Regions from separate parts of the Pantoea sp. XAF26B01_ASV70 genome, predicted to be linked through region 1. Evidence: predicted binding sites of a transcription regulator. Region 1 holds the regulator's gene; each other region holds the start of a gene.
What was found. Region 1 encodes PhoB, which activates phosphate uptake and scavenging genes when phosphate is short. Its sites were predicted from a motif close to CTGTCATAAAACTGNCNNAT; they were not measured.
Positions count from the first base shown of each region.

Region 1 (5,213 bases):
CCTGCCGGTAATGACGGCAGGAAATAGTTGCATCCTGATATAAATAGCCATCTGGATGGCTACATGTCTGAACACAGAGTGGCATGAGCGGCTTGCTTCTGCAACTGAAGAAAATTCAGTGATGATGAAAAAAATTCACGTTCGGGGGATTAACGCAGCGCGGCGCGCGCCTGCGTCATCTGACTGTCAGAGAGCGGCAGATAGCCCGCTTCACTGACCCGCCGCTGTCCCTGCGCTGAAAGTACCTGCTGCAGAAACGCGGCCACTAGCGGCGGCAAAGGTTTGCCGGGCGCTTTATTCACATAGAGATAGAGCGGGCGCGCCCAGGGATAACGGCCACTGCGGATGGCCTCGGCATCCGGGGTAATCGCCTGCCCCTGATCATTCATCACCGCCAGCATTTTTACGCCGCTGAGATGAAAGCCAAAACTGGCGTAGCCGATGCTGCGAGAATTACCGGCCACCGCCTGCACCACTGCGGCCGAGCCGGGAAACTCCGCCACGTCGCTGCGAAAATCACCTTTGCACAGCGCCTGCTGCTTGAAGAAACCCCAGGTGCCGGAGGCGGAGTTACGTCCATAGCGCTGAATCGGCCGTTTACTCCACTGCGCGCCAGTTAAGCCGAGATCGCCCCAGCGCAGCGGCACGCTGTGTGCGCCACACAGACGGGTAATCGAGAAGATGGCATCGAGCTGACGCGGTTCAATCTGCTGTAGCGGATTGCGCTGATTCACCACTACCACCAGCGCATCCATAGCCACCGGAACCGCCAGCGGCGGATAGCCGTAGCGCGCCTCAAAGGCCTGGCGTTCATCTGCCTGCATCGGGCGGCTCATCGGACCGAGTTGTGCTGCACCCGCCGCCAGCGCGGTCGGCGCAGTAGAAGAGCCGGAGGCCTGAACCTGGACATTGACGCCCGGCGCCTGGCGACTGAAATCTTCGCCCCACAGCGTCATCAGATAACCCAGCGTATCGGATCCGACGCTGCTGAGATTGCCGGAGAGCGCGCCGGGCTGGGCCAGTGCCAGGCATGGCAGCAGAGTAACGATCAACAAAAGAAGGATGCGCATCAGGGAGATCCGGCAGCGATTAATGAACGGCATTCTCCTGCATCACGCTGCTGACAATCAACCTCGCTGGCAGCGTAAAGGTAAAACAGGTCTCCTTGTGCGGCACGCTGGTGATATCGAGCCGGGCGTTATGGTGGCTCAGAGCATGTTTCACTATCGCCAGCCCCAGCCCGCTGCCGCCGGTCGCACGCGAACGCGCTTTATCGACCCGGTAGAAACGCTCGGTAAGACGCGGAATATGTTCTGAGGCGATGCCCGGCCCGTTATCGCACACCCGGAAAATGGCCCCCTGTTTGCCGCGCAGCCAGCTGATATCAATTCGCGTGCCATCCGGTGTGTGGTTTACCGCGTTGTAAACCAGATTGGAGATGGCGCTGCGCAGCTGTTCATCGTTGCCGAACACTTTCAGATGGGGATCGGTATGGAAATGGATGTCGTGACGGCCACCACTCAGCGTTGCCGCCTCATGCTGCAGCAGTTTCAGCATCACCGGCACATCGACCTTCTCTTTCAGATCGATTGCGGGCGCGGCTTCAATGCGCGATAGCGTCAGCAGCTGTTTGACCAGGCTGTCCATGCGGCGCGTCTGCTCCGACATGGTGTGCAGCGCTTTGCTGCGCGAAGGCTCGCTCATCACCGAGTCGTTCATCATCTCCAGATAGCCCTGCAGCACCGTGAGCGGTGTGCGCAATTCATGGCTGACGTTGGCAAAGAAGTTGCGGCGCGCCCCTTCCAACTGATGCATCTGCGTGACATCACGCGCCACCAGCAGCCACTGCCCTTCGCTGTAGGGCATGACGCGGAACTCCATATGAAGTTTGTTGTTCAGCACCAGCGTCAGCGGCTTGTCGAAATCGCGCTGGCGAAGATAGCGCGAGAACTCCGGATAACGGAGCAGATTGAGGATATTCTGGCCATTATCTTCCGGCCAGCGCAGACCCAGGTGCTGCTGCGCCAGGCCGTTACACCAGAAAATGGTGCCCTCTTCGGTGGTCAGGATCACCGCATCCGGCAGCGACTCGGCACCGCTGCGGAAACGCTTAATCAGATTGCCCAGTTCACGCCGTCGCCGCCGGTTGCGGAGCTGCATCTGGTAAAGACCATAAAACAGCGGTTCCCAGCTGGCACGCCCGGCTGGTGGCGTCATGGTGCGGTCGAGCCACAGCCAGTGCGACAGCCGCATCAGATTGTGAAAATGCCACAACAGCACCGTCAGCACGCTCAGTAGCAGCCACCAGGGCAGACCGCCGAACAGCAGGCCCAGCAGCACTGCGGGCAGACAGACCAGCAGCAGTTCTGTCAGTAATCTCTTCCAGGAGAGGCGTTCCAGCACGGTAAAGGCTCCGTTTAGTAGCGGGCAGAGAAACGATACCCTGTTCCGCGAACGGTTTGTACCATGCGATCGTGGCCGGACACTTCCAGCGCTTTACGTAAACGGCGGATGTGAACATCGACAGTACGATCTTCCACATACACATTGGTGCCCCAGACGTGGTTCAGCAGCTGTTCGCGGCTGTAAACGCGTTCCGGGTGGGTCATAAAGAAGTGCAGCAGCTTATATTCTGTCGGACCCATCTCCAGCGGCGTGGTTTCGGACATCACGCGATGTGAGGAGGGATCCAGACTCAGCCCCTGCATCTCAATCACCTCTTCCACGGCCATCGGCGAAATACGGCGCATCACCGCTTTGATCCTCGCCATCAGCTCTTTAGGTGAAAAGGGTTTGGTAATGTAATCATCGGCACCCACTTCCAGGCCGCGCACCCGATCCTCCTCTTCGCCGCGCGCGGTGAGCATCATCACCGGGATATCGCGTGTCATCGCCTCGCGTTTCAGATGTTTGATAAACTGAATACCGCTGCCACCGGGTAACATCCAGTCCAGCAAAATCAGATCGGGCCAGGGTTCAATCAGCTTGCCAACGGCGCTGTCATAATCTTCCGCCTCGATTGGCTGATAGTCGTTCTGCTCCAGAACAAAACACAACATTTCACGGATGGGGGCTTCATCCTCCACAACCAAAATGCGCTTAGCCATTATTACTCCTGCTGATTATGACGGATGTCACTGAGATTCGCGGCGCCATTATGCGTCAGATTTGTGACACTTTTATGAAAAACATAACCTGCCTGTAACCTCACTGGTAATCATTTATGACAGCGCAGCGACAATTTTTTGCTTTGGCCGCAGAGCCAGTATAATCGCCGGGCGAATCACAACGGCAGGGACTCATCATGCGCATCATTCATACTGCGGACTGGCATCTGGGGCAGTTCTTCTACAACAAAAGTCGGGCAGCCGAACATCAGGCATTTCTCGACTGGCTGTTGATCCAGATTGAACAGCATCAGGTGGATGCGTTGATCATCGCAGGCGATCTGTTTGATACCGGTACACCGCCCAGCTACGCCCGCGAAATGTTCAACCGCTTTGTGGTGGCGCTGCAGCCCAGCGGCTGTCAGCTGATTGTGCTGGCGGGCAACCACGATTCCGTTGCCACGCTGAATGAGTCGCGTGAGCTGCTCGCCTGTCTCAATACCCGGGTGATCGCCACCCCGCAGGAGAAGGATGATGTGCTGCTGCTCAACACCCGCCAGGGCGAGCCGGGCGCGCTGCTGTGTGCGATTCCCTATCTGCGGCCGCGCGATATCCTGCGCAGCCGGGCGGGTCAGTCGGGACGCGACAAGCAGACCTCGCTGCTGGAAGCGATCGCCCACCACTATCAGCAGCGATTCACCGCCGCCCAGGCGCTGGGCCATGCACTGCCGATTATCGCCACCGGCCATCTCACCACCGTCGGCGTCAGCCAGAGCGATTCGGTGCGCGACATCTATATCGGGACGCTGGATGCCTTCCCGGCCAGCGCGTTTCCCGCGGCTGACTATATCGCACTGGGGCATATTCATCGCGCCCAGCGCGTCGCGGGCAGCGAGCATATCCGCTACAGCGGCTCACCGATTCCGCTGAGCTTTGACGAGCTGGGCACAGAAAAAAGCGTCTTCCTGCTGGAACTCACCACCAGCGGCCTGCAATCGGTCACGCCGCTGGTGGTGCCACAGGCGCAGCCGATGCAGGTGCTGAAAGGATCGCTGGCGCAGATTGCAGAACAGTTAAATGCCTTCAGCACGGCAGAGCAGGAGAAGCCGACCTGGCTCGACATTGAAGTCACCACCCAGGAGTACCTCAGCGATCTGCAGCGTCAGGTAGAAACCCTGACCGCCACGCTGCCGGTCGAAGTCCTGTTGCTCCGCCGCAGCCGTGAACAGCGGCAACAGAACCTGGCGCGGCTCGACAACGAAACCCTGAGTGAGCTGAAGGTGGAGGAGGTCTTTGCCCGCCGGCTGGCGCTGGATGAGGAGCTGCAACCAGAGCAAATCGCCGAGATGACCACCCTGTTCCGCCAGACGCTGGCCGCCATGGAAGAGACCCAATGAAGATCCTTACGCTACGGTTCAAAAACCTCAATGCCCTGCGCGGTGAATGGTTCATCGATTTTCGCGCCGAACCTTTCGCCAGCAACGGCCTGTTCGCCATTACCGGTGCCACCGGCGCCGGTAAAACCACCCTGCTGGACGCCATCTGCCTGGCGCTCTATCACCAGACACCGCGCCTGGGCGCGATTTCACAGAGCCAGAATGCGCTGATGACCCGCGACTGTGCCGAATGTCTGGCCGAGGTGGAGTTTGAGATCAAAGGAGAAGCCTGGCGCGCCTTCTGGAGCCAGAACCGCGCGCGCGGCACTGCCGACGGCAAACTTCAGGCACCGCGCGTTGAGCTGGCACGCTGCGCTGACAACACTATTGTTGCCGATAAAGTCGGTGACAAGCTGAAGCTGATCGAAACCCTCTCCGGGCTCGATTTCGAAAGGTTTACCCGCTCGATGATGCTGTCACAAGGCCAGTTCGCCGCCTTTCTCAATGCCAAAGCCAGTGAGCGCGCAGAACTGCTTGAGGAGCTGACCGGCACCGAAATTTACGGTCTGATTTCCGCCGCCATCTACGAGCGCCACAAAGAGGCAAAAACCCAGCTGGATCTGCTGCGCAGCCAGGCGGGAGCGATGGCGCTGCTGGATAGCGACGCACGCGCCGCGCTGCAACAGCAGCTCACCGATCTGACCGATGCGGAACAGCGGCTCAGCGCGCA
Region 1 is NZ_CM137251.1:3,250,194-3,255,406, forward strand. Features, by position in the region: gene ACX8ZY_RS15400 (PstS family phosphate ABC transporter substrate-binding protein) at 150-1,070, opposite strand; gene phoR (phosphate regulon sensor histidine kinase PhoR) at 1,090-2,403, opposite strand; gene phoB (phosphate response regulator transcription factor PhoB) at 2,418-3,107, opposite strand; gene sbcD (exonuclease subunit SbcD) at 3,305-4,504, shown strand; gene ACX8ZY_RS15420 (AAA family ATPase) at 4,501-5,213, shown strand, end outside.

Region 2 (5,213 bases), 1.7 Mb from region 1:
CTTAATAATCCCGGCGTCCGGCTGCCTGCGCGCCCCGCTGTGCGGGGTACCTTCGTCACGCCCTGCAGCCGACGGACCGTCCGGACTCGCCATCCCTGGCTCGTGCCGTCCTTTCGCCGACGTCCTGTCGGCTCATCCTGGCCTCCGGTTGTTCCTCAGCGCTTCGGACGCCTCTCCCAAACCCCCGCCTGTAATTATCTTTTCATTTCGCTGTTGCCATGCTGTCTGATGGTCTGATAGCGAAGACCATCCCGGAAACTTACAGCGACAGCGAACCTGCCATAAAAAAGCAGAGATAACAGCGAGGGGGGTAGGGAGGCCGTCAGAACCGCTGAGCGGATGAGGGATTTCAGGACGAGCGACAGGGATGTCGCGAAGAGGCGGGTTCGCGCCATGGATGGCGCGTCCCGCCGGTCCGTGAGAAATCCTGAAGTAGCGAAGGGACCGCGAAGCGGCGGTGAAGCAGGCCGGAGCCCGGGGTCAAGGGGGCGCGGCGACTGGCGCCCCCTTGTCGGTCGCCTGCAGAGGCGAATCTGAAACTGCCCGGCTTACCAGGCGAACGAAAATCTCTCACAGCCCGTTCGCGCAGCGAACCCAGGGCCTGCCAGGCGAAACCTTCTCAGCCCCGTTCGCGCAGCGAACAAAAAGGCAGGCGGGCCGCTACCCGCCTCTGCCCACGCTCAGATCAGCGCCCCACTATCATATTCGCCACCAGATACTTCCGTCCCTGGTCATCCTCTTCGGTGTAAACGCCCTGCAGCTCTGGTGAGAAGCCAGGCAGCAGATTAAGCCCCTCTTCCAGCGCCAGGAAGTAACGCTGCACCGCGCCGCCCCAGACTTCTCCAGGGACGACGCACAGCACACCCGGTGGATAAGGCAGTGCACCTTCCGCGGCAACCCGGCCTTGCGCTTCGGCTATCGGCACCAGCTCCACTTCGCCGCGAATATAAGCCTGATGCGCATCCTGCGGATTCACCCTGACAGGCGGGAACTCCGCGGCGCGGAACATCAGGCGCTGCAGATCCTTGACGTTGTGACTGACGTAAAGGTCGTGCATCTCCTGGCAGAGGCGACGCAGGGTATACCCGGCATAGCGTTCAGCATTTTTGCGGTAAATGGTCGGCAGCACTTCGGCCAGCGGCGCATCCTCTTTGACGTGCTGTTCGAACTGCGCCAGCATCGCCACCAGATTCGCCATCTTCTCCGGACTCTCTGCCGGGGTCAGCAGGAACAGGATTGAGTTGAGATCGCACTTCTCCGGCACAATGCCGTTTTCGCGCAGATAGTTCGCCAGAATGGTCGCCGGAATCCCGAAATCACTATACTCACCGCTGGCCGCATCAATCCCCGGCGTGGTCAGCAGCAGTTTGCAGGGATCCACCCGATACTGATCGCGCGCATAACCCGCGAAACCGTGCCACTTCGCCTGCGGTTCAAAGCTGAAGTAGCGCAGATCGCGGGCGATCGTCTCAGTGGGCGCATCCTGCCAGCGCTGACCATCCACCGTCTCAGGCACAAACGGCAGGATCATCTCACAGCGATCCAGGATCGCTTTACGCGCCTCAATACCCAGCGTGACGCACTCATCCCACATACGACGCCCCGCTTCCCCCTGATGCATTCTGGCGTTGATATCCAGCGCGGCAAACAGCGGATAAAACGGGCTGGTGGATGCGTGCAGCATAAAAGCGTTATTCAGTCGCTTATGCGGGCAGAAGCGGCGCTGTCCGCGAATATGATTATCTTTTTTATGGATCTGCGAAGTCTGCGAAAAACCTGCCAGCTGCTTATGCACTGACTGCGTGACAAAAATGCCGGGATCGTTCTCATTCAGTTGCAGGGTCAGCGGCGAACAGCCTTCCATCAGTGGAATGAACTGCTCATAGCCGAGCCACGCGGAATCAAACAGGATGTAATCACACAGATGGCCGATGCGATCCACCACCTGACGCGCGTTGTAGACCGTGCCGTCGTAGGTGCCCAGCTGGATGATCGCCAGACGGAAAGGCCGCTCTTCAGCCGCGCGCTGCGGAGCCACGGCCGCGATCTGCTCGCGCAGATAAGCCTCATCAAAGCAGTGCGCGTCAATGCCGCCAATAAAGCCGAAGGGATTGCGCGTCGCTTCAAGATAAACCGGGGTCGCGCCCGCCTGAATCAGCGCGCCATGATGGTTCGACTTGTGATTGTTGCGGTCGAACAGCACCAGATCGCCACGCGTCAGCAGCGCATTGGTCACCACTTTGTTGGCACTTGAGGTGCCGTTGAGCACAAAGTAGGTTTTATCGGCGTTGAACACCTTTGCCGCATACTTCTGCGCATCTTTGGCCGAGCCTTCGTGGATCAGCAGATCGCCCAGTTTGACATCGGCATTGCACATATCAGACCGGAAAACATTCTCGCCGTAGAAGTCGTAAAACTGTTTGCCCGCCGGATGCTTTTTAAAGAACGCACCGCCCTGATGTCCGGGACAGGCAAAGGTGCTGTTCTGCATATCGACATAGCGGGTCAGCGTTTCGAAGAAAGGTGGCAGCAGCGCCGCTTCATACGCCTGCGCAGCCGCTTCCAGCGCGATCCACTCCTGCGGATCGCCATTCAGCTCACCGCTGACGCCGGGCAGGTGCATCACCTCTTCTTCAAACGCGTTAGCGACAAATACCGGCAGATTAAAGCCGGTATGACGCAGCAGCGCCAGCACGCCGCTACGGGTATCCGCCAGCGAGACGACAACCGCCGCCACATCGGTGAAATCGGTGTTATCCAGCGTCACCACGTCTCGCGCAGTGTTCAGGGTCAGACTGGGCGCCACAGCGGCGCTGGCAGCAATTTTCAGTGGAGTCATAACAGAATCCCTAACGTCAGGGAGGAAGTGCCAGAGGCACAATTATGGGGACAGTGCCCCGGCGAATACTTAACAGTCAGAAGGCGTTACGCAGCCCGTGGAGAGCAGATCCATAGCCGCTGCCCGGCTGGCCTCACCGCATGGTGAATAACGGAGATATTGGAAAAGAGGATAACCCGGTGAGCGCCGGAAAAAGCGAACGGTAATCCGGGCGGATGCGCGGTGAACCGGACATGGCGACGTCCTCTGTGGCAAAGAAGCAGGGTCAAAAAGTGGCGGTCATAATGTCATCTTTTTCAGGCATGGACAACCCGAACCAGGTAATTATTCAGTCACCCTCTTCGCATGTAACAACATGATTTTTATAGTCTATTTATCATAAAAAATTCACAATACGACTAATTATCTGAATTATATGCAGATTTATGCACTTAACTCACTGCCGCTGTCAGCCTGTTTTTCCGCTCGTGTCGTCTTCATTGCCGGGAGACGGGGCCATTGCCCTACCGCATTGCATCTGCCAGGCGTAAACTGATCTTCTCTTTCCCACTCTGCCGGAGGCTGCATGTTCAAGGCACTGGTCATTGAAAATGACGAACAAGGTTACCGTTCCCTGCTGAAAGATCTCCCCGAATCTCAACTGCCTGACCACGATGTCACGCTCGACGTCAGCTACTCATCCCTGAACTACAAAGATGCCCTGGCTATCTGTAACAAAGGCCCGATTGTGCGCCACTTCCCGATGGTGCCAGGTATCGATTTTGTTGGCCGGGTGACGGCCAGCCGCCATCCCGACTGGAAAGAGGATGATGTGGCGCTGCTGACGGGCTGGGGCGTGGGCGAAAAACAGTGGGGCGGCCTGGCACAGAAAGCCAGCGTCAGTGGCGACTGGCTGGTGCGCCCGCCCGCCACGCTGAGTCCGCTGCAAACCATGGCAATCGGTACGGCGGGACTGACCGCAATGCTCTGCGTGATGGCGCTGGAAAAACAGGGCATTACACCTGAACAGGGGCCGGTACTGGTAACCGGTGCTAGTGGCGGCGTCGGCAGCTATAGCGTCAGCCTGCTGGCGCGTCTGGGTTATCAGGTGATCGCTTCCAGCGGGCGCACCAGCGACCATGCCTATCTGATTGAAACGCTGGGCGCGGCATCGGTCATTGACCGTGAAGAACTCTCCCAACCCGGCAAGCCACTGGCAAAAGAGCGCTGGGCCGCCGCGATAGACAGCGTAGGCAGTCACACCCTGGCGAATGTGCTGGCCGCCACCCAGCGCGACGGCGCGGTTGCCGCCTGTGGTATGGCGCAGGGACTCGACCTGCCAGCCAGCGTCGCACCCTTTATTTTGCGTGGCGTTACGCTGGCCGGTGTCGATAGCGTGATGTGTCCGAAGCCGCTTCGTCAGCAGGCGTGGCAACGACTCGGTGAGCTGATGGATAGCGAACGGCTCAGTAAGCTGAGCCGGGTGATCCCGCTAAGTGAAGCCAGAGAGGGTGCGCAGGCATTGCTGGATGGCAAAGTGCAGGGTCGTCTGATTGTCGACTGTCGCTAATCCTGTTTAAAGGCGCGTTTCGCGCCTTTAACGATCGGCTCGCTGCAGCCGTTTTATGAGTCCTTCCAGCGCGAACTGTGTCCCCTGCTCCATCACCGATTTCGGATCGCCGCTGAACTGATGGCATTCCGCTTCATCTCTGCCGTCGGGCAATACCCAGCCAAACCAGATGGTGCCCGCCGGTGTACCATCTTCGCCGCCATCCGGTCCGGCATAGCCGGTAATGGATAATCCCACCGGCTCGCCGGAGCGGGCGCAGGCGCCCTGCACCATCTCCCGCGCCGTCTGTTCGCTCACCGCCGTATGCTGTTTCAGCGTGTCAGGGCGCACCCCCAGCAGACGGATTTTGGCATTTTCGCTGTAGGTCACAAAGCCGCTGGTATAAAAGTCTCCGCTGTTTTCCACCGCGGCCAGCGTCATGCTGATCAGCCCGGCGGTACAGGATTCGGCGGTCGCCAGATGAAGTCCGGAAGAGAGTAAAATATTCCCCAGTTGCTCAGCGGTCTGATCTAATGATTTTGCCATTATGGTCTCCTTGAATCTGTCCGGAACTCCAGGTATAGCGCAAAATCAGCGAATAAAACCGCGCAAGGCGATGTTTTTAAAGCGAAACGGTCTAAATACGCAGCTGGATATGCGGCTGTCCACTCCCGGTATGCGCCACTACCTGCAGATCGGCCTGGTACCAGCGCGTCAGCGTCGCTTCCGTCATCACCGTCTGCGGCGAGCCTTGTGCCACCAGTCGGCCTGCGTGCAGCAGCAGTATGCGATCGGCCCATAATGAGGCCTGATTAAGGTCATGTAACACGGTACAGACGGTGAGAT
Region 2 is NZ_CM137251.1:820,616-825,828, reverse strand. Features, by position in the region: gene ACX8ZY_RS03960 (ornithine decarboxylase) at 686-2,839, opposite strand; gene acuI (acrylyl-CoA reductase (NADPH)) at 3,405-4,388, shown strand; gene ACX8ZY_RS03950 (CinA family protein) at 4,416-4,913, opposite strand; gene ACX8ZY_RS03945 (heme ABC transporter ATP-binding protein) at 5,005-5,213, opposite strand, start outside.
Region 2: a site for PhoB is predicted at 3,213-3,232, ahead of acuI (acrylyl-CoA reductase (NADPH)). Genes of this name have one in related genera too.

Region 3 (5,213 bases), 750 kb from region 1:
TGGCGGGCCAACCTACCATTGGGTACGTGAAGGCATCCATGCAGGTCGCAACATCATCAGTCAGGTCGATAAGATCACCACACCACTGCTACTGTTACAGGCCAGCGATGATCGGGTGGTCGACAATCGTTCGCAGGACCTTTTTTGTGCCGCGATGGCAGCGGCGGGTCATCCGTGTGAGGGCAATAAGCCACGGGTGATCGACGGTGCGCGTCATGAGATCCTGTTTGAAAAGGATGAGATGCGCGCCGAAGCACTCAATGCAGTGGTCGACTTCTTTTCCTCGCACCACTGACGTTATTTATCCGACCGGTTAAGGCCGGCAGAACCAGATACCCGAGGTTTTCATGTATCACATCGTTGCATCCGATCTGGATGGCACGCTGCTTTCTCCCGAACATCGTCTGACCCCTTTTGCGCGTGAAACGCTGCAGCAGCTGGTCGCGAAAGATATTCACTTTATATTCGCCACCGGCCGTCATCATATCGATGTCGGACAGATGCGCGACAGCCTGGCGATTCCGGCCTATATGATCACCTCAAACGGCGCGCGCGTGCACAACGCAGAGGGCGAACTGGTGTTCAGTCATAATCTGGATGAGGATATCGCCAGCGATCTGTTTGGCCTGCAATATCATCACAGCGATATCCTGACCCACGTTTACCGCGACGATGAGTGGTTTGTCAGCCGCTCAAGCCCGGCTGAGCAGGACTATTTCCGCGAGTCGGTGTTCAACTATCAGGTCTATGAGCCGGGTCTGCTGCCAACCGATAATATCAGCAAGGTCTTTTTCACCTGCGAAAATCCCGAGCATCTGATCCCGATGGAACAGGCGATTGAAGCGCGCTGGGGCGATCGGGTTAACGTCAGTTTCTCACTGCCTACCTGTCTGGAAGTGATGGCGGGCGGCGTGTCGAAAGGGCATGCGCTGGAAGCGGTCGCGAAAACGCTGGGCCATTCACTGGAAAGCTGTATCGCCTTTGGCGACGGCATGAACGATGTGGAGATGCTGAGCATGGCGGGTAAGGGCTTTATCATGCAGAACGCCCATCAGCGGTTGAAAGATACGCTGCCGGAGCTGGATGTGATCGGTTCAAATGCCGATGATGCCGTGCCGCAGACGCTGCGCACGCTCTATCTTGCTTAAGCCGCCAGCGTAAAAAAGGGCCGGATATCCAGCCCTTTTTTTATTGCCGTCAGGCAGGGGTCTTTTTGTGTTTGTGTTCGCTGACCATGGTCAGTAACAGCAGGATAACCGCCAGCACACAGCCAGCAATCATCACCATGAAGCCGCCGTCCCAGCCGAAGTAATCGACGGTGTAACCGACAATGGCGCTGGCCGCCACCGATCCACCCAGATAGCCGAACAGGCCGGTGAAGCCCGCCGCCGTCCCCGCCGCTTTTTTCGGGGCCAGCTCCAGCGCGTGCAGACCAATCAGCATCACCGGACCGTAGATCAGGAAGCCAATCACAATCATGCAGGCCATATCGACGCCAGGATTGCCCGCCGGGTTAAGCCAGTAGATCACGGTCGCGATGGTTACCAGCGTCATAAAGAACACCCCGGTCGCACCGCGATTACCGCGGAACACTTTGTCCGACATCCAGCCGCACAGCAGCGTTCCGGGGATCCCCGCATACTCATACAGGAAGTAAGCCCACGACGATTTATCCAGCGTGAAGTGTTTTACTTCTCTGAGATAGGTCGGCGACCAGTCGAGAATGCCGTAGCGCAGCAGATAAACAAACACGTTGGCCAGCGCGATGTACCACAGCAGCTTGTTCGGCAGCACATATTTCATGAAGATCTGTTTAGCCGTCAGCTCCTCTTCGTGGCTGGCATCATAGTCGGGCGGATAGTCGTTTTTGTACTCTTCAATCGGTGGCAGACCACAGGATTGCGGCGTATCACGCATCAGCGCAAAGGCCAGAATCGCAATGGCGATGGCGCCAAACGCCGGCATATAGAGTGCCGCTTTCCAGTCGTTGAACCACGCCATACCGAGCAGGAACAGCAGAGGCGGAATACCGCCGCCGACATTATGGGCGCAGTTCCAGACCGAAACGATCCTGCCGCGCTCTTTCTGCGACCACCAGTGAACCATGGTACGTCCACAAGGTGGCCAGCCCATGCCCTGGAACCAGCCGCAGATAAACAGCAGCACGAACATCACCATAATGCTGGAGGTGGCCCAGGGAACGAATCCCATGATCAGCATCACTGTCGCAGCCAGAATCAGGCCTGCCGGTAAGAAGACGCGCGGGTTTGAGCGGTCAGAGACCGATCCCATGATGAATTTTGAAAAGCCGTAGGCGATGGATATGCCGGATAAGGCAAAACCGAGATCGCCACGTGAAAAACCCTGCTCTACCAGGTAGGGCATGGCGAGTGCGAAGTTTTTTCTGACCAGATAGTAGGCGGCGTAACCAAAGAAGATCCCGATGAAAATTTGCCAGCGCAGACGACGGTAGAGCGGATCAACGTGATCCTCCGCCACCTGCGGCTGACGTGGTGCAGGTTTAAAAATGCTCAGCATCAGTGAGGCCCTCCAGGGCACATTATGGTTTTTAATTCCCAGCAGGTTGGGGCAGGAAAAGAGCAGAAGAAAATGGACGCAGAATGTTCCATTTCGCGCAAAGAATAGTGTTAGTTGCGCAACGTTACTGTGATGAATGACACATTTGTTACACTTTTATTACATTCTGGAGCGGAAGTGATCATGCGATGGATCATTTCGCGCATTTTATCTGGCTGAAAGATCTTTATGCAGACAGTTATGTCAGGAAGCGAAAGCCCTTTTCCGATGGCTATTCTGATCGCCTGGTTTGTAATCAGATGTCAACCAGATTTCACAGCCTGATGGCAGCACATTGTTTACACTGACGGCCTGTTAATTTCGGGGTCGTCACCGTGTTTTTATTGATTATTACCACCATTCTGTGGGCCTTTTCGTTCAGTCTGATTGGCGAATACCTTGCCGGGCAGGTGGACAGCTGGTTCTCTGTACTGATGCGACTGGCGCTGGCTGCGCTGGTATTTTTACCTTTCCTGCGCTGGCGTGGTCATCGCCCTTCAACGCTGTTGCTTTACATGCTGGTCGGGATGCTGCAGCTGGGCGTGATGTATCTGCTGAGTTTCGAAGCCTATCTCTACCTTAGCGTGTCGGAATTCCTGCTGTTCACGGTGATGACGCCGCTTTATGTGACGCTGATTTACGATCTGATCAGCCGTCGTCCACTGCGCATGGGTTATATCTTCAGTGCACTGCTGGCTGTGGCAGGTGCGGCCATTATTCGCTATGACAAAGTCAGCGATCATTTCTGGTTTGGTCTGCTGTTAGTGCAACTGGCAAATATCTGCTTTGCGGCGGGAATGGTGGGCTATAAGCGTCTGCAGGAGACCCGCCCGATGCCGCAGCACACGGCCTTCTCCTGGTTCTATCTGGGTGCGGTGTTGATTGCGGTGATCGCCTGGTGTGCCTGGGGCAATCCGCAGAAGTTGCCGACCACCTCATTGCAGTGGGGCATTCTGGTCTGGCTGGGCATTGCGGCTTCCGGTCTCGGCTATTTTATGTGGAATTATGGTGCGACCCAGGTCGATGCCGGCACGCTGGGCATTATGAATAACATGCACGTTCCTGCCGGGCTGCTGGTGAATCTGGCTATCTGGCAGGAGAAACCGCACTGGCCAAGCTTTATAGCGGGCGCAATGGTGATCCTCGCCTCGCTGTGGGTGCATAAGCGCTGGGTGGTGGGGCGCGGTGACCGATCATAAACAGGGCTGTTGCATGGGAGCGGCCTCCCGGGCTGGCGCGTCCGATCGCGAAGGAATCTCACATCCCTGTGGATCGGCCGGGCCATCCCTGGCCCGGACGCTTCGCTCTTCAGACGCGCCAGCCCTGGAGACTTAACAGCATCATCGCAGTTGAACCAGGGGCTCAGAGCGAATATGAAGGAGGGGATGGAGCGCTGAAACGTAGAGCATTCGCGATGGAGCTGGCGTGTGCGATCGCGAAGGAATCTTCCAGGATGGTCCAGAAATGCTCCCGGCGCTTTTTTCCCCTGCGACGAAGGCTCTACCGATGACCCGCTTTCACTCCCCAGGGCTGGCCTGGTGTTGCTAATTAAAAAGCCATGAAGAAGCTTAAGGGAAGAGGTGGCGCAACTGAGGAGCAAAGCGTCCGAGCCAGGGATGGCGAGGCCGTGCTGCATGGATGCAGGCTTTCTTTGCGATCAGATGCGCCACTTCTGACCACGCAGGTACCCGAAGCGATCAGCCACAGACGTTAAGCAGGCTTTTCACTCTTAGGACGCTGAATCATCGCCAGCCCTTTCAGGAAGTTACGCAGAATCTGATCGCCGCATTCGCGATAGTTCTTATGATCAGGTTTGCGGAAAATCGCACCAATCTCAGCCTGTGAAACGGTAAAATTCACGCGTTTCAGTACATCAGGAATGTCGGTGGTTTTCAGATCAAAAGCGATACGCAGCTTTCTCATGAAGATGTTATTGGTCATCTTGCGCTCAATCGACGGCGCGGGCGCATCTTCACTTTTGCCGCGACGGTAGAAGATCAGGCCATTCAGGAAATAACCCATCAGCACATCGGGGCAGGGACGGAACGCAGCATCGTCATCTTTTTTCAGCCACGCCTGAATATCCGCCAGCGGCACGTCACATTGCGCCAGCGCAAAAATCTCCACCATTTTGGCATCGCTCAGGTTGAGCATATAGCGCACGCTGCGCAGAATATCATTGTTAGTCATGGTGAAATCTTCTCGTGGTCAGTCGACAGGCTGCGCATTATAGGGGATTTTGCCCGCCTTCGCGCAGGTTTGTGCCCGCCAGATTATCGCTGCAACACCGCACCGGGCAGCGCGGCGTCGCGCACAAAAGGCAGATGCTCACAGGCGTGCTGACGGGCAAAGCGGATAAACGCTTCCAGCACCGGCTGACGTTGCTCCCCTTCGCGCACGGCCGCATAAAGACGGCTCCACAGGCCATCGCCCAGCGTGCGGGTGACCACCAGACCCTGCTTCTCAAAACTCTCCACCACCCAGTGCGGCAGCGCGGCAATCCCCATACGTGCCGAGACCATCTGAATCATCAGCAGGGTGTTATCCACACTTTTCAGTGCCGGACTGACGCCTGCGGGCTGCAGGAAGTGACGCCAGATATCCAGACGCTGACGCTGCACCGGATAGATCATCAA
Region 3 is NZ_CM137251.1:4,000,685-4,005,897, reverse strand. Features, by position in the region: gene pldB (lysophospholipase L2) at 1-295, shown strand, start outside; gene yigL (sugar/pyridoxal phosphate phosphatase YigL) at 348-1,148, shown strand; gene glpT (glycerol-3-phosphate transporter) at 1,198-2,538, opposite strand; gene ACX8ZY_RS18890 (carboxylate/amino acid/amine transporter) at 2,913-3,776, shown strand; gene ACX8ZY_RS18885 (YehS family protein) at 4,288-4,767, opposite strand; gene metR (HTH-type transcriptional regulator MetR) at 4,851-5,213, opposite strand, start outside.
Region 3: a site for PhoB is predicted at 2,684-2,703, ahead of glpT (glycerol-3-phosphate transporter). Genes of this name have one in related genera too.